4 regions of the Streptomyces sp. NBC_01460 genome follow, and region 1 is predicted to be linked to each of the others. Evidence: riboswitches for the same ligand, from Rfam matches in the RefSeq annotation. Region 1 holds a riboswitch; each other region holds the start of a gene.
The links. Region 1 has a riboswitch for cobalamin ahead of OG488_RS34035 (energy-coupling factor ABC transporter permease). Riboswitches for the same ligand answer to the same signal wherever they lie in the genome.
Positions count from the first base shown of each region.

Region 1 (4,204 bases):
ACCTCCTGACGAACCTCGCCGACCTGTTCACCTACCAGGACGGCGTCTTCGGCCGCTGGCTCGCCAACAGCATGCTGTACTCGGTCGTGGGCGCGCTCGCCTCCACCCTCGTCTCGCTCCTCGCCGGCTACGCCTTCGCCACGTACGACTGGTGGGGCAAGGAGAAGCTCTACGGACTGGTGCTCCTGGGCATCCTCGTCCCGCACACGGTCATCTCGCTGCCGATGTACCTCATGGCGTCCGAGGTGGGGCTCGTCAACTCGTACTGGGCGGTGCTGATCCCCGGCCTCGTGAACCCCTTCGGCGTCTACCTGTCCCGTGTCTTCGCGGAGAGCTACGTCCCCGGCGAGACGCTGGAGGCCGCCCGGATCGACGGCGCGAGCGAACTGCGTACCTTCCGCTCCGTCGCCCTCCCCATGCTCTCGCCCGCCTTCGTGACGGTCTTCCTCTTCTCCTTCACCGGCAGCTGGAACAACTTCTTCCTGCCCCTGGTGATGCTGAACGACTCGGCGCTCTACCCGGTCGGCCTCGGCCTCTTCAACTGGAACGCCACGCTCCCCCAGGAGCCCCAGCTCTACTCGCTCGTCATCACCGGATCGCTGGTGTCCGTCGTCCCGCTCGCCGTCGCCTTCGTATCGCTGCAGCGCTTCTGGCGCTCGGGCCTCACCGCAGGAGCCGTCAAATGACGCCCCCGTCCCGCACCGCCTACCACCGGCCCCGCACGGTGCTCGCGATGGAACCCTCGGTCCGGGACGCGCTCTTCGACCAGGAGTCCCTCGCCCGGCTGGTGGCCGTCGCGGACACCGATCCCTCCCTCGTGGTCCACGACTTCGGCGACCCGGCCGTGGCGGACGCGCTAGGCCGGGCCGAGGTGCTGTTCACCGGCTGGGGGTGCCCGCCCCTCACCGCCGACGTGCTGGAACGGCTCCCCCGTCTGCGTACCGTCGTCCACGCCGCGGGTTCGGTGAAGCACCACATCACCGATGCCTGCTGGGAGCGTAATCTGACCGTCGCGTCCGCCGCGGGGGCGAACGCGCTGCCGGTCGCGGAGTACACCGTGGCGGCGATCCTCTTCGCCGGCAAGCGGGTCCTGGCGGCCCGACGGGAGTACGGGCACCGGCGCGCCCGGACGAACGCGCTGGACGTCATCGGCACCGGCGGCAACTACGGCCGCACGGTCGGGGTCGTCGGGGCGTCCCGCATCGGGCGGCGGGTGATCGAGCTGCTGCGCCCCTTCGACCTGCGGGTGCTCCTGTACGACCCGTACGTGGACGAGGCCGGGGCGACGGCGCTGGGCGCCCGCTCGGTGCCGCTCGACGAACTGGCGCGCGACAGCGACGTGGTGACGATCCACGCGCCCGCGCTGCCGGAGACCCGGGACCTCTTCGACCGGAGGCGGCTGGCGCTGATGCCGGACGGTGCCACGCTCATCAACACGGCACGGGGCTCGCTGGTGGACACGGCCGCGCTCACCGACGAGCTGGTGTCGGGCCGGCTCGACGCGGTGCTCGACGTGACCGAACCGGAGGTCCTGCCCGCGCGGTCTCCTCTCTACGACCTGCCGAACGTCCTGCTCACCCCGCACATCGCGGGCTCACTCGGCAACGAACTGGCCCGCGTGACGCACGCGGCGCTCGACGAACTGGAGAGGTACGGCCACCGCCTCCCCTATGCCGACCCCGTCCGGGGGGAGACGCTGACGCACACGGCGTGAGCCGGTGGCCGCCCCTCCCGGAAGGTGAGTTTGTCCACACCGCCGGAGCCGTCTCCCCACCGGGGGAACGCGGCGGCCGGCGCCTGTGTGGGGCTGCCGGCGGGCGCGGGCCGGGCCAGGGGCGGGCGGGGGCCGCTCCGTCCCGCCGCGCGGGCCGTACGGCGGTCCCGGTGAGGCCGGTCGCGGCCGTGGGGGCCCACGGCCGCGGGCAGGTGGGCGTGCTTGTCATCGCCCCCCACCTGGCACTACTGTCGCCACGCCTTGGTGAACGGGAAATCCGGTGTGATGCCGGTGCGGCCCTCGCCACTGTGATCGGGAAGTCCGGCTCCGGCCCTCGCGGGCAGCCACTGGGTCCTTGTGACCCGGGAAGGCGGAGTTCGGGCGGTGTCACCCGTCAGCCAGGAGACCGGCCAAGGCACTTCAACCATCCACGAGGTGCTGGAGAGGGTCTGCTGAGCCATGCACATTGCCGAGGGATTTCTGCCTCCGGCGCACGCGATCGCCTGGGGTGTCGCGTCCGCGCCGTTCGTCGTCCACGGAGTCCGGTCACTCACACGTGAGGTCAGGGAGAACCCGGAGAGCACCCTGCTCCTGGGCGCCTCCGGAGCCTTCACGTTCGTCCTGTCCGCCCTGAAGCTCCCTTCCGTCACCGGGAGTTGTTCCCACCCCACGGGCACAGGGCTGGGCGCCATACTGTTCCGCCCGCCGATCATGGCGGTGCTGGGCACCATCACCCTGCTGTTCCAGGCGCTGCTGCTCGCGCACGGCGGCCTGACCACGCTCGGCGCCAACGTCTTCTCGATGGCGATCGTCGGGCCCTGGGCCGGATACGCGGTCTACAAGCTGCTGCGCCGCTACACCGTGCCGCTGATGGTGGCGGTGTTCTTCGGGGCGTTCGTCGCCGACCTGTCCACCTACTGCGTCACCAGCGTCCAGCTCGCGCTCGCCTTCCCGGACCCGGTCACCGGGTTCCTGGGGGCGCTCGGGAAGTTCGGCTCCATCTTCGCGGTCACCCAGATCCCGCTCGCGGTGAGCGAGGGGCTCCTGACCGTGCTGGTGATGCGGCTCCTCGTGCAGTCCAGCAAGGGTGATCTGACCAGGCTCGGCGTGTTTCTCGCCGGCAAGCAGGCCCGCGCCGGGGCCGAAGAGAAGACCGGGGCGGTGGCCTGATGAACAAGAACACGAAGATCAACGCCCTTCTGCTGCTCGTCGTGGCCGCGCTGGCCGTCCTGCCGCTGGCCCTGGGGCTCGGGGACGACGAGAAGGAGCCGTTCGCCGGCGCCGACGCGCAGGCGGAGACGGCGATCACGGAGATCGATCCCGGCTACGAACCCTGGTTCTCCCCGCTGTACGAACCGCCCTCCGGTGAGATCGAGTCGGCGCTGTTCGCCCTCCAGGCGGCGCTCGGCGCGGGGGTCCTCGCGTACTACTTCGGTCTGCGGCGCGGGCGCCGTCAGGGCGAGCTGCGCGCGGGGGCACCGCAGGACGGTGGAGGCCGTGCCAGGGAGTCCGCGGCCCGGAGGACCTGAGCCCACATGCTGCCGATCGACGCGGCGGCGCACAGCAGTCGCTGGCGCCGCCGCCATCCCGTCGACAAGGCCGTGCTCGGGCTGGGACTGACGGTGCTGGCGATCTCGCTGCCGCCGTGGCCCGGTGCCGTCCTGGTCCTCGTCACCGCGGTCTCCGTGCTCCTGGGCCCGGCCGGCGTGTCCGCCCGTCATCTGTGGCGGGCGTACCGGGTGCCGCTGGGCTTCTGTGTCACCGGGGCGGCGACGCTCCTCGTGCAGGTCGGCGGGCCGGAGGGGCTCGTCGGCCTGGCCGACGGAGGGCCGGTCCGCGCCGGGGAGCTGCTGTTGCGCACCTCGGCCGCGTCACTCGGTGTCCTGTTGTTCGCGTTCACCACGCCGATGTCCGACCTGCTGCCCCGCCTGGTCGGGGCGGGGGTGCCCGCGGCAGTCGTGGACGTCGCCCTGGTGACCTACCGCATGAGCTTCCTGCTCCTCGACTCGATGCGCCGGATCCGGGAGGCCCAGGCCGCCCGGCTCGGCCACACCACCCGGGCGGCCGCCTGGCGTTCCCTGGCCGGGCTGGGGGCCACCGCCTTCATCCGGGCCTTCGACCGTGCTGCGCGGCTCCAGTCGGGGCTGGCCGGGCGCGGCTACGACGGCACCTTGCGCGTCCTCGTTCCCGAGGCCCGTGTCTCCGCCCGGTTCACAGCCGCGAGCGTGGTGCTGCTCGCAGCACTCGCCGCCCTGACCTTCGCTCTGGAAAGGCCTCTGTCATGAGCGATTCCGTGCTGCTCGCCCTGCGGGGCGCGTCCTTCGCGTACGAGGACGGTCCCGCCGTCCTCAGTGGCCTGGACTTCGAGGCGCGTGAGGGGCGTGCGCTCGCCCTGCTCGGCAGGAACGGCAGTGGCAAGACCACGCTGATGCGGCTCCTCAGCGGTGGACTGCGCCCGAAGGCGGGGCAGTTGACCGTCGAGGACCGGCC
Region 1 covers NZ_CP109473.1:7,601,162-7,605,365, reverse strand. Annotated here, with positions in the region: gene OG488_RS34045 (carbohydrate ABC transporter permease) at 1-686, shown strand, start outside; gene OG488_RS34040 (hydroxyacid dehydrogenase) at 683-1,714, shown strand; cobalamin riboswitch at 1,960-2,143, shown strand; gene OG488_RS34035 (energy-coupling factor ABC transporter permease) at 2,174-2,884, shown strand; gene OG488_RS34030 (energy-coupling factor ABC transporter substrate-binding protein) at 2,884-3,243, shown strand; gene cbiQ (cobalt ECF transporter T component CbiQ) at 3,250-3,999, shown strand; gene OG488_RS34020 (ATP-binding cassette domain-containing protein) at 3,996-4,204, shown strand, end outside.

Region 2 (4,204 bases), 450 kb from region 1:
GTCGGCGTCGAGGTCGTCGATGGCCTGGACGATGTCGCCGAACTCCGCGTAGCACATGTGGGTGTGGATCTGTGTGTCCGGCCGCACGCCGCCGGTGGTGAGCCGGAAGGATTCGGTGGCCCAGTCGAGGTAGGCGGCGTGGTCGGCGGTACGCAGCGGCAGGGTCTCGCGCAGGGCCGGTTCGTCGACCTGGATGACCGACGTGCCCGCGGCCTCGAGGTCGGCCACCTCGTCACGCAGGGCGAGGGCGACCTGGCGGGCCGTGTCGCCGAGCGGCTGGTCGTCGCGGACGAACGACCAGGCGAGCATGGTGACCGGCCCGGTGAGCATGCCCTTGACGGGCCGTTCGGTCAGTGACTGCGCGTACGTCGTCCAGCGCACCGTCATCGGCTCGGGGCGTGAGATGTCGCCCGCGAGCACGGGCGGGCGGACGTAGCGGGTGCCGTAGGACTGGACCCAGCCGTGCTGCGTGGCCAGGTAGCCGGTGAGCCGTTCCGCGAAGTACTGGACCATGTCGTTGCGTTCGGGCTCGCCGTGCACCAGGACGTCGAGGCCGGCCTTCTCCTGGAAGGAGACGACCTCGCGGATCTCGTCCTTGATCCGCTCCTCGTACTCTGCGTCGTCGATCCGTCCGGCCCGCAGGTCGGCCCGTGCGGTTCGCAGCTCGGTGGTCTGCGGGAACGACCCGATCGTGGTCGTCGGCAGCAGTGGGAGCCCGAGGTGCGCGCGCTGGGCGGCGGTCCGCTCCGGGTAGGGCTGCGAGCGTCGGCCGTCCGCGTCGGTGATCGCAGCCGTGCGGGCGCGTACGGCGGAGTCCCTGGTCAGCGCGGATCCTGAACGGGACTCCAGATCGGCCCTGTTGGCGGCGAGCTCGGCCGTGATGGCGTCGGTGCCGTCGGCCAGCCCGCGGGCCAGGACCGCGATCTCCGCGGTCTTCTGCTGGGCGAAGGCGAGCCAGCGGGCGATCTGCGGATCGATGTCCTCTTCGGCGGCGGCGTCCAGCGGGACGTGCAGCAGCGAGCAGGACGCGGCGACGTCGACACGCTCGGCGAGCCCCAGGAGGGTGCCGAGCGTGGCGAGGGACTTCTCGTAGTCGTTGATCCAGATGTTGCGGCCGTTCACGACACCTGCCACCAGGCGCTTCCCGGGGAGGCCCCCGGCGGCGGCGAGGTCCTCGAGGTTTCCGGCGGCGGACTCGGTGAAGTCGAGGGCGAGGCCCTCGACGGGGGACTTGGCCAGCACCGGAAGCGCGTCGCCGAGGCGGTCGAAGTACGAGGCGATCAGCAGCTGTGGCCGGTCGGTGCGCCCGCCGAGCTCGCGGTAGGCGCGGGCGACGGCGTCGAGCTCGGCAGGCGTACGGTCCTGGACGAGGGCGGGCTCGTCGAGCTGCACCCACTCGGCGCCGGCCGCGCGGAGATCGGCGAGGATCTCGGCGTAGACGGGAAGGAGCCGGTCCAGCAGGGTCAGCGGTTCGAACTCGGCGGCCACACCGGGAGCGGGTTTGGCGAGCAGCAGGTAGGTGACCGGGCCGACGAGGACCGGGCGGGGTGTGTGGCCGAGGGAGAAGGCCTCCTTGAACTCGGCCACCTGCTTGGTCGAGTCGGGAGTGAAGGCGGTGTCCGGGCCGAGCTCGGGGACCAGGTAGTGGTAGTTCGTGTCGAACCACTTCGTCATCTCGAGGGGTGCGATGTCCTGGTTGCCCCGGGCCATCGCGAAGTAGCCGTCGAGTGCATCGGCCACGACGGCGGCACGGTGGCGCTCGGGGACGGCCCCGACCATGACACTGGTGTCCAGGACATGGTCGTAGTACGAGAAATCACCGGACGGCACCTCATGGAGCCCGGCGTCGGCCAGCCGCCGCCAGTTCGACCGGCGGAGGTCCGCTGCGGTCCCGTCGAGGGCTTCGGCGGTGACGCGGCCCTTCCAGTAGCCCTCGACGGCCTTCTTCAGTTCACGGTCGGGTCCCTGGCGGGGGTAGCCGTACACGGTGGCTCGCGCTGCCGCGGCTGTGGGCTTCGGTGTCGGTGTCATGGAACTCTCCTTCGCGAAGATGTGTCCTGGACATCCCGGAGACGGGACGCGGACGCGAAGGGGCGACGATCGGACGGATCACGCCGGGGATGCACCGTGCGTGCCGCTCGATATCTGCGCCGACCCGCCCACGAGGTCACCGGGATCTCCGCACGCGATCGGTCGCGTGCGGGCAGCGGGCAGGTCTTCGGACTCGTGGGCACGGTCACCTCGGGAGAGGCGTCCTCCTACTGGCCGTCGCTTCCCAGACCCGTCCGGGTCCAGTGCGTATGACGGCGTTCGTTCCCACTCACCGCTGCGGGGCAGTCCCGGATTCCCACCGGGTTCCCTCTTACGACGCATCCCGTCTGGGTGACGGGGCGAACCAGCTGCACCGGACACCCTACGGGGGCGGGCGGAGTCCGCAAACCCGCTCACCGTCCGGGACATGGCCGGAACGCGTCCTCCGACCGGCATCCTGGGGGTCGTGAACGGCCCCGCACGTCTGTGCACCAGGCGGGTCGCGAGCGGGGGGCCGCGTGGCGGCGTCGCGGATACCGGCTGCTGTTCGAGGCCGTACTCCGCCGGCCGCTCACCCGGGCTGACGGAGTCTCGGTACGGCCCCTGCGTACTCTCAGAGGCCGGCGATGACCTCGGCCGACGTCATGGGCAGGGAGAACATCGGGTAGTCGTACGTGATCGCGTTCTCGTGCTCCTCCTGGGAGGTGGCGGCGACACAGTCCGGCAGTGTGATGACCCGGTAGCCGTTCTCGTACCCGGTGCGCATCGTCGACTCGACGCAGCAGTTGGTGAGGAAGCCGCCGAGGATGATCGTGTCGATCCCCTTGTTCCGCAGGATGAAGTCGAGGTTCGTGCTCGCGAAGGTGTCGAGGCCGCGCTTCCCCTCGATCACGATGTCGCCCTGGGCCGGCGCGAGGTCGTCCACGATCGCGGCGCCCCAGGTGCCCTTGACGAAGGCCGAGCCCTCGACGACCCCCTTGAGGATGCCGTACGGGTGCCGGGACAACTCGCCGTAGCCGGGGGCGAAGGTGATGGGCGCGTGCATGACGGTGACGCCCGCGGCGCGGGCGGCGGCGGCGAGGGCCACGGTGTTCGTGAGCATGGAGGTCTTCTCCATCACTCCCGCCACAGCCCCGTTGAGCGCCCCGCCCTCGCTGGTGAAGTCGTTCTGGTACTCGATCAGGATGAGTGCGGTCTTCGCCGGATCAAGGTGGAAGGTCTCGGACATGACGGCTCCTTAGCGATGTCGGTCACACCGGTGGCAGGGATATCTTGCCCGACAAGGGGAGCAACCGGACGGTGATGACCAGGATCGGCGGCTCCCCGTCGTGGACCGGCCGCCGCCGACCGACCGGTCCCGGCGGACGGCTGACCGTCGAGCCGGGCCGCGTGGCGGGAAGGATCAGAGCCAGCCGTTGCGGCGGAAACCCCTGTGCACGGTGAAACAGGCGACGGCGATGACCCCGAGGGCCAGGGGATAGCCGTAGGTCCAGCCGAGCTCGGGCATGTGCTCGAAGTTCATCCCGTAGACCCCGCACACCATGGTCGGCACGGCGATGATCGCGGCCCATGCCGTGATCTTGCGCATGTCCTCGTTCTGAGCGACGGTCACCTGGGCGAGATGGGCCTGGAGGATCGAGTCGAGAAGTGTGTCGAACGACGTGATCTGGTCCCGGGCATGGGTCAGGTGGTCGGCCACGTCCCGGAAGTAGGCACGGAGGTCGGGCCCGACAGCGGGCATGGGCTGGGTGGCGAGCTGGTGCAGGGGCCGGTCCAACGGCGCCGCCGCGCGCTTCAGTTCCAGCAGCTCCCGCTTGAGCTGGTAGATCCACCCGGCGTCGCCCCGGCCGCTGCTGCCGCTGAAGACGGCGGTCTCCACGGCGTCGATGTCGTTCTGCACCGCGTCGGCGACGGCCAGGTACTCGTCGACCACATGGTCGGCTATCGCGTGCAGGACCATGGCCGGCCCCTGGGCCAGCCGCGCCGGCATGTCCTCGAGGGCCTCCCGCAACGGGCCCAGGGAGCCGTGCCGGCCGTGCCGGACGGTGATGACGAAGTCGGTACCGACGAACGCCATGACCTGGCCGGTGTCGACCACCTCGCTGGTGGCCGTCAGCTCCGCGTGCTCGACGTAGCAGACCGTCTTGAAGACGGCGAACAGGATGTCGTCGTA
Region 2 covers NZ_CP109473.1:8,052,996-8,057,199, forward strand. Annotated here, with positions in the region: gene metE (5-methyltetrahydropteroyltriglutamate--homocysteine S-methyltransferase) at 1-2,031, opposite strand, end outside; cobalamin riboswitch at 2,193-2,415, opposite strand; gene OG488_RS35895 (cysteine hydrolase) at 2,645-3,259, opposite strand; gene OG488_RS35900 (magnesium and cobalt transport protein CorA) at 3,434-4,204, opposite strand, start outside.
Region 2: linked by a shared signal. The riboswitch ahead of metE (5-methyltetrahydropteroyltriglutamate--homocysteine S-methyltransferase) and the one ahead of OG488_RS34035 (energy-coupling factor ABC transporter permease) in region 1 are both predicted to bind cobalamin.

Region 3 (4,204 bases), 2.1 Mb from region 1:
GGACGCAGGGTCAGTTCGAAGCCCGGGTCGAGCAGGTTCTTGTTCTCGTTGGTGCTCATTACTGGCAGGCCTCGCAGGACTCGGGGTTTTCGAGGGAGCAGGCGATCGCGTCCGCGTCGGGGGCGGAAGCCTGCTGGACGGGGATCGGGGCGGCGGCGGCAGCCGTCCCGGACGCCGCGCGGGCGATCCGGGTCGCCGGCCGCGACCGCAGGTAGTACGTCGTCTTCAGCCCCTGCTTCCAGGCGTACGCGTACATCGAGGAGAGCTTGCCGATCGTCGGCGTCTCCAGGAACAGGTTGAGCGACTGGCTCTGGTCGAGGAACGGCGTACGGGCCGCCGCCATGTCGATGAGGCCGCGCTGCGGGATCTCCCACGCCGTGCGGTACAGCGCCCGCACGTCCTCGGGGATCCAGGCGAAGCCCTGCACGGACCCGCTGGCCTCGCGCAGCGCCTCGCGGGTGCGGGCGTCCCAGACGCCGAGCTTCTTCAGCTCGTCGACCAGGTAGGCGTTGACCTGGAGGAACTCGCCGCTGAGCGTCTCGCGCTTGAAGAGGTTGGAGACCTGCGGCTCGATGCACTCGTACACCCCGGCGATCGAGGCGATCGTCGCCGTCGGGGCGATGGCGAGCAGCAGGGAGTTGCGCATGCCGCTCTTCGCGACCCGGGCGCGCAGCGCCTCCCAGCGCTCCGGCCAGTTCAGCTCGGTGTCGTAGTGGTCCGGGTGCAGCACGCCGCGCGCGGCGCGGGTCTCGGACCAGGCGGGCAGCGGGCCCGACCTCTCCGCGAGGTCGCAGGACGCCTCGTAGGCGGCGAGCATGATCCGCTCGGAGATCCGCGTGGAGAGCGCGCGGGCCTCGGGCGAGTCGAAGGGCAGGCGCAGCTGGAAGAAGACGTCCTGGAGTCCCATCGCGCCCAGACCCACCGGCCGCCAGCGGGCGTTGGAGCGCCCGGCCTGCTCGGTCGGGTAGAAGTTGATGTCCACGACGCGGTCGAGGAAGGTCACCGCCGTACGGACGGTCGCGTCCAGCCGCTCCCAGTCGATCGAACCGTCGGCGACGAACGCGCCGAGGTTGACCGAACCCAGGTTGCAGACGGCGGTCTCACCGTCGTCGGTGACCTCCAGGATCTCGGTGCAGAGATTCGAGGAGTGCACGACCCGGCCCGGCTCCGCCGTCTGGTTCGCCGTGCGGTTGGAGGCGTCCTTGAACGTCATCCAGCCCTGGCCGGTCTGCGCGAGCGTGCGCATCATGCGGCCGTACAGCTCACGGGCGGGCATCGTCCTGCGGGCCAGGCCCTTCGCCTCGGCCGCGCGGTAGGCCGCGTCGAACTCGTCGCCCCACAGGTCCACGAGCTCCGGGGTGTCCGCCGGGGAGAACAGCGACCACTCCGTGTCCGCGTCCACGCGGCGCATGAACTCGTCCGGGATCCAGTGCGCCAGGTTGAGGTTGTGCGTGCGCCGCTGGTCCTCACCGGTGTTGTCGCGCAGCTCCAGGAACTCCTCGATGTCCGCGTGCCAGGTCTCCAGGTAGACGGCGGCGGCCCCCTTGCGGCGGCCCCCCTGGTTGACCGCGGCGACCGAGGCGTCCAGCGTCTTCAGGAACGGGACGATGCCGTTGGAGTGCCCGTTGGTCCCCCGGATGAGTGAACCCCGGGCACGGATGCGGGAGTACGAGAGGCCGATGCCGCCCGCGTGCTTGGAGAGGCGCGCCACCTGGTGGTAACGGTCGTAGATCGAGTCGAGCTCGTCCAGCGGCGAGTCCAGCAGGTAGCAGGAGGACATCTGCGGGTGCCGGGTGCCGGAGTTGAAGAGGGTGGGGGAGGACGGCAGGTAGTCGAGCCGGCTCATCAGGTTGTACAGCGCGGCGACTTCGCCCAGGGCGCGCTCGGAGGTGTCCTCGGCGAGCCCGGCGGCGACGCGCAGCATGAAGTGCTGCGGCGTCTCGACGACCTCCCGGGTGATCGGGTGACGCAACAGGTACCGGCTGTGCAGAGTCCGCAGCCCGAAGTAGCCGAAGCGGTCGTCGGCGCCGTCGGCGAGGGCCTGGTCGACCAGGGCGTCGAGGGCGGCGGCGTGCAGCGTGACGAACTCGGCCGTCCGGTCCGCGATCAGGCCCTCGCGGTGTCCGACGGCGACCGACGCCGAGAAGGAGACGGCACCCTGACCGGCGGCCTCGTCGGCGACGGCCAGGGTGAGGAGCCGGGCCGCGAGCCGGGAGTACGCCGGGTCCTCGGAGATCAGGCCGGCGGCGGCCTCGGTGGCCAGCGAGCGCAGCTCGGCCTCGTCCGACCGGGCGTTGCGGCCACGCAGCGCGGCGGCGGCGACCCGTCCGGGGTCGGTGTCGGGCAGATCGGCGGTGAGACCGGTCAGGGTCCGCAGGAGTGCGGTCCCGGGCGCGTCGGTCGTGCGGCCTTCGTATTCCGCGGCTGAAACCGGGTCTGCTGGCGCGATGGTCACTTGGGGCTATCCCTCGCTCGGCTCAGGGCCTGCGGGAGCGGGGGGCCGGACACGTGGACACCCGGGGGAGGGCAGCACGGCGCGCACGGCGTCCACCGGCCCTCCGCGGGGCCCGGACGTCTCTGCGCCCGGTTCGGTCGAGCCGGACGCGCTGCCGACAGGTCTTCGGACTCCGCGGTGCGCGAAAGCACACCGATCACACCGTTGCGGGACAGTTCCGGATTCGCACCGGATTCCCCTGCGGCGACAGCGAGGTCGAGCATACATGTGGGGGCCGCCAGTTATGGCAGCCCCCACATGTAGTGTCGTGATGGCTCAGAAGGCCAGGCGGAATGTGAGGAGGGGCAAGCCCGGGAGAGGGCTCCAGTCCCGCTCCGGCGTCCGTACGAAGCCGAGGCGGCGGTAGATCCGGTGGGCGGCCTCCATGGACGACCGGGTCGACAGGACGATCCCGGAGAGCCCTTCGGTGGCACGTGCCCGCTCGACGCAGGCCCGTACGAGCGCCTCACCCGCACCGCGCCCACGCGCCTTCGCGGAGACGGCCAGCATCCGGAACTCGGCCTCGTCCTCCCCGGCGATGTCCGCCCAGGGGCTCCCGGGCGGGACATAGGTGACCCCGCCCAGCAGATCGCCGTCGGCGTCCGCCGCGACCAGTACCAGGGCCTCGGCGGCCCGTCGCCCGATGGCGCGAAGCTGTTCCAGATAGGGGTCGTCGGCGCCGAAGTCCAGCAGCCCGTCGTCGAGATACGCCTGGGCGGTCATCTCACCGAGGGCCTCGTGCTCCTCGGCGTGGACCGGTCTGATCGAGACATCCATGGGCGTCAGTCTCCCCCCGCCCGCGCGCCGGGCGCACGCCTTTTCCGGGGCCGCGCTCTGCGCACACAGAGGAACGTCCCGGCGGGGCGGACCCCGCCGGGACGTACGCCATCGGGTCCTACACCCGTTGCAGCGGTTCGTCGTCGCCCGGTGCGCCCACCGTGGCCGGCGGGAGCTCGGCCTTGACGCCCGGGTCGCCGACGTCCGCCGTGTAGTCGGACGGAGAGGTCTCGTCCACGCCGGCCGGGGCCTTCAGCGCGTTCAGGACGAAGGTCAGCACGACCACGACGACGATGTTCAGCACGATCGCGGTGAGACCGATGTAGCCGATCTCGCCGATGCCCGGAATCTCCTTCGAGGACCCGCCGAAGTGCTTCTGGGTCGGGCTGGCCACGCCGTACGCGGCCACCGTGCCGTAGAGCATGCCGACCGCCCAGCCGGCGATCAGGGCCCAGCGGTGGAACCACCGGGTGAACAGACCGCCCACCAGGGCCGGCATCGTCTGGAGGATCCAGATGCCGCCCAGCAGCTGGAAGTTGATCGCGACCGTCTTGTCCATGGTGAGGACGAAGGCGAGCGCGCCGACCTTCACCAGCAGCGAGACCAGCTTGGAGACCTTGGTCTCCTGCGCCGGGGTCGCGTCGGGCTTGATGAAGTCCTTGTAGATGTTCCGGGTGAAGAGGTTCGCCGCGGCGATCGACATGATCGCGGCGGGCACCAGGGCGCCGATGCCGATCGCGGCGAAGGCCACGCCCGCGAACCAGTCGGGGAACATGTTCTCGAACAGCTGGGGGATCGCCAGCTGGCCGTTGTCCACCTTGATCCCGGCGGCGATCGCCATGAAGCCGAGCAGGGCGAGCAGGCCGAGCATCAGTGAGTACAGCGGCAGGATCGTGGTGTTGCGCCGGATCACCTCACGGCTGCGGCTGGAGA
Region 3 covers NZ_CP109473.1:5,545,625-5,549,828, forward strand. Annotated here, with positions in the region: gene OG488_RS25150 (ribonucleotide-diphosphate reductase subunit beta) at 1-59, opposite strand, end outside; gene OG488_RS25155 (ribonucleoside-diphosphate reductase subunit alpha) at 59-2,455, opposite strand; cobalamin riboswitch at 2,595-2,718, opposite strand; gene OG488_RS25160 (GNAT family N-acetyltransferase) at 2,771-3,271, opposite strand; gene mctP (monocarboxylate uptake permease MctP) at 3,390-4,204, opposite strand, start outside.
Region 3: linked by a shared signal. The riboswitch ahead of OG488_RS25155 (ribonucleoside-diphosphate reductase subunit alpha) and the one ahead of OG488_RS34035 (energy-coupling factor ABC transporter permease) in region 1 are both predicted to bind cobalamin.

Region 4 (4,204 bases), 5.7 Mb from region 1:
TGTTCCTCGATCAGGTCCCCCAGCCGGTCCAGCTGCTCCTCCCGCAGTGCCCCGAAGCTCGTGTCCGGCGCCGCGACGAACCGCCGCCCGGCCGCCCGCGCGACCTCACCGAGGAACGCCCGCCGGAACGCGTCGCTCTCCAGCGACCCGTGCCAGTGCGTCCCCCAGACCGCGCCCACCCGGCACCCGTCCAGGAACGGCTCGCCGCCCAGGACCTCGGCGACGCCGTGATGGATCTCGTACCCCTCCACCGGCTCCCCGAGCGCCGACCCGACGGGCCGCTCCAGGACCTTCTCCCGGCCGAAGCGGACGCGTACGGGCAGCAGCCCGAGCCCCTCGACCAGCCCTGCCCGGGACTCGACGTCGTCCTCGATCCGCTCGCCCAGCACCTGGAAACCGCCGCAGATGCCCAGCACCGGCCGGCCCTCGGCGGCCCGGCGGACCAGCGCGTCGGCGAGCCCCCGCTCCCGCAGCCACGCGAGGGCCTTCACGGTGCCGCGTGTCCCGGGCACGATCACGAGGTCCGCGTCGACGAGCTCCTCGGCCCGGTCCACGAACCGCACCACCACACCCGGCTCGGCCGCCAGCGCGTCCACGTCGGTGAAGTTGGACATCAGCGGTACGGCGCAGACCGCGACCCGCAGCACGTCCTCGCCGTGCGGCGGTGCCACCACCGACTCCCGCACGGTCCCGCGCATCGAGACGCGCAGCCCGTCCTCCTCGTCGATGCCCAGCCCGTGGGCGTACGGCAGCACGCCGTACGCCGGCCGCCCGGTGAGCCCGAGCAGCATGTCGAGACCGGGCTCCAGCAGGGACACGTCACCGCGGAACTTGTTGACCAGGTATCCCGCGATCAGCGACTGGTCCTCGGGGCTCAGCAGCGCCGTCGTACCGAAGAAGGAGGCGAACACACCGCCGCGGTCGATGTCCCCGACGACCAGCACCGGGAAGCGGGCGGCCCGCGCGATGCCCATGTTCACGATGTCCGTGCGCCGCAGGTTGATCTCGGCCGGACTGCCCGCCCCCTCGCAGATCACCGCGTCGTAGGTGGACCGCAGCTGCTCCAGACAGTCCGTGACCGTCCCCAGCAGCGCTTCCTGGCGTCCCCCGTGGTAGCCGCGCGCACTCATCTCGCCGACCGGCTTCCCCATCAGGACGACCTGGCTGGAGCGGTCACCGCCGGGCTTGAGCAGCACCGGGTTCATCAGCGCCGACGGCTCCACCCGGGCGGCCTGGGCCTGCATCGCCTGGGCGCGGCCGATCTCCGCCCCCTCACGGGTGACGAACGAGTTCAGCGACATGTTCTGCGCCTTGAACGGCGCGACCTTCACCCCCCGGCGCACGAGCCACCGGCAGATCCCGGCCGTGACGACGCTCTTGCCCGCGTCCGACGTCGTTCCGGCGACCAGCAGTCCGCCGCTCATGTGGCTCTCCGTCCCCTGGCGAGGCGCCCCGCCGCACACACGGCGAGGGCCAGCACACTCACCCGGCGCGACAGCCGCACCGCGCGTTCGATGTCAGCGACCCGCACCTCGCGGCCGGCCTCCCCGTTGAGCACCGGCCGGTGCTCGATCCGTCCGCCGTACGCGAGGGTCCCGCCGAGCCGTACGCCGAGCGCTCCCGCGAACGAGGCCTCCACGGGGCCCGCGTTGGGGCTCGGATGCCGTCCCGCGTCCGCCCGCCAGGCCCGTACGGCGTCGTGCGGACGCCCCCCGGCGGCCACGGCGAGCGCGGCGGTGAGCCGGGCCCCGGGCCAGCCGACGACGTCGTCGAGCCGGGCCGACGCCCAGCCGTAGCGCCGGTGGCGGGGCGACCTGTGCCCGACCATAGCGTCGAGCGTGTTGACGGCCCGGAAGCCGACCAGCCCCGGCACGCCGCCGAGCGCACCCCACACCAGGGCCCCCACCACGGCGTCGGAGGTGTTCTCGGCGACGGACTCGACGACCGCGCGGGCGATCTGCGGGCCGTCCAGCGCCTGCGGATCGCGGCCGCACAGATGCGGCAGCCGCTCGCGGGCCAGCTCTATGTCCCCGGCGGCCAGCGCCCCGCCGACGGCGCGGGCCTCCCGGCCCAGCGACGTACCCCCGACGACGGACCAGGTGGCGGCGGCGGTCAGCGCCACGGCCAGGGCCGGACGGTTCCGTACGGCACGGGCGGCCAGCGCGGCGGCGCCCGTGGCGCCCCCGGCGCAGACGAGCGTGTGCAGGGCGCCCCAGCCGCGGTGGTCGCGCCAGAGCCGGCTCTCGGCGGCCGCGGCGGCGTGCCCGAAGGCGGCGACGGGGTGGCCCCGCCGGGGATCACCGAGCAGCAGGTCGCCGATCAGGCCGGCGGTGGCGCCGTACGCGAAGATGCGGTCGGCTCGCACCGCTCAGCCGGCCGTCGCGCCTCGAAGGACCTCCGGAGCAGGTGGTGCAGCGACCGACGCAGGGCAGCCAGACATGGCGTATGTCCTCACTCAGGGTCCGCGCCCTGGTTCGACGTGACCGGCGACGAGAGTCTCCTGGCTTCCGGATCCGCAGTTCCTCCGGCCTTCCAGCCCGCGGTGGCGGGCCGTGACTTCCGTGTGGAGGCTGCTCCCCGGTGACAGTGGCGGGACCGCGCCGGATTCGCACCGGCTTCCTCTCCTGTCGCCGTAAATGGCTCCGGCAGTCCACCACGGCCCGTGAAGGCCCGTCAACCTGCCGTTGACCTGCGAGGCTTCAGTGTGCGCAGACGCACACCGGGCCGGACACACCACCGTGGTGTGTCCGGCCCGGTACGGGTCGTGCGGGTGTCAGGCGACGATCAGGTAGATCCCGTACGCGACCGCCGCCGCGCACAGCGCGAAGCAGGCGTACGCACCGGTGCGCGCCAGGGCGCCACCGCCGCCCCGCGTCGTCGACACCTGCTTGGCGAGGCCGGTGATGCCGAGGGTGAAGAGGCCGACCAGCGCCACGGTGATCACGAGGCTGACGCCGAAGACGGAGGCGAGGGCCGCCCAGTCGATGTTCATGCGGATCTGTCCTTACACCGTGGCCGGCCGGGCCGGGTCGGCCTGGGTGTCCGGAGCGGGGATGGTGGTCTTGAAGTCCGGGACGGCCACGCCGACGGGCGGCGGGCTGACGGCCGCGATGGCGGTCGTGACGACGCCCGCGGGCTCGCCCTCGGTCGCGTTGACGTTGGTGTGGTCGACCGGCTTGCGGCGCGACAGCAGCCAGATGGCACCGGAGCCCGCGACGAGCAGGATGGCGACCACGGCGACACCCCAGGGACCCTGCTTGGTCAGGAACTCGGCACCCGCGCCGACCAGGCCGGCGGCCGGCAGCGTCAGGCCCCAGGCGACGAACATCCGGGTGGCGGTGGACCAGCGGACCACGCCCCCCTTGCGTCCGAGGCCCGCGCCCATGACGGCACCGGAGCAGGACTGGGTGGTCGAGAGGGAGAAGCCGAGGTGCGAGGAGGCCAGGATGACCGTGGCCGCGCTCGTCTGGGCCGCGAAGCCCTGCGGCGGCCGGAGGTCGGTGAGGCCGCTGCCCATGGTGCGGATGATGCGCCAGCCGCCGAGGTAGGTGCCCAGCGCGATGGCGATGCCGGCGGAGGCGATGACCCAGACCGGCGGGTTGGAACCGGGGGACAGGACGCCGCCGGTGACCAGGGCCAGGGTGATGATGCCCATGGTCTTCTGGGCGTCGTTGGTGCCGTGGGCGAGCGAGACGAGACCGGCCGAGGCGATCTGGCCGGCGCGGTAGCCCTTGGCGGTCGACTTCAGCTGGGCCTCGTCGGTGATCTTCCGGTTGAGGCGGTACGTCAGCTTCGTGGCCAGCAGCGCCGCGAGACCCGCGACGAGGGGAGCGGCGATCGCGGGCAGCAGGACCTTCGTGACGACGGTGCCGCCGTTGATCGAGGACCAGCCGGCCGACATCACCGCGGCGCCGATGAGGCCGCCGAAGAGTGCGTGGGAGGAGCTGGAGGGCAGGCCGACCAGCCAGGTCAGCAGATTCCACAGGATCGCGCCGACGAGCGCGGCGAAGATGACCTCGGTTCTGAGGCCGTTCTCGTTGATGATCCCGCCGGAGATCGTCTTGGCGACCTCCACCGACAGGAACGCGCCGACGAGGTTGAGCACGGCGGACATGGCCACCGCGGTCTTGGGCTTGAGGGCGCCGGTCGAGATGGTGGTGGCCATCGCGTTGGCGGTGTCGTGGAAACCGTTCGTGAAATCGAA
Region 4 covers NZ_CP109473.1:1,890,320-1,894,523, reverse strand. Annotated here, with positions in the region: gene OG488_RS08460 (cobyric acid synthase) at 1-1,424, opposite strand, end outside; gene OG488_RS08455 (cobalamin biosynthesis protein) at 1,421-2,365, opposite strand; cobalamin riboswitch at 2,494-2,622, opposite strand; gene OG488_RS08450 (hypothetical protein) at 2,774-2,992, opposite strand; gene OG488_RS08445 (inorganic phosphate transporter) at 3,005-4,204, opposite strand, start outside.
Region 4: linked by a shared signal. The riboswitch ahead of OG488_RS08455 (cobalamin biosynthesis protein) and the one ahead of OG488_RS34035 (energy-coupling factor ABC transporter permease) in region 1 are both predicted to bind cobalamin.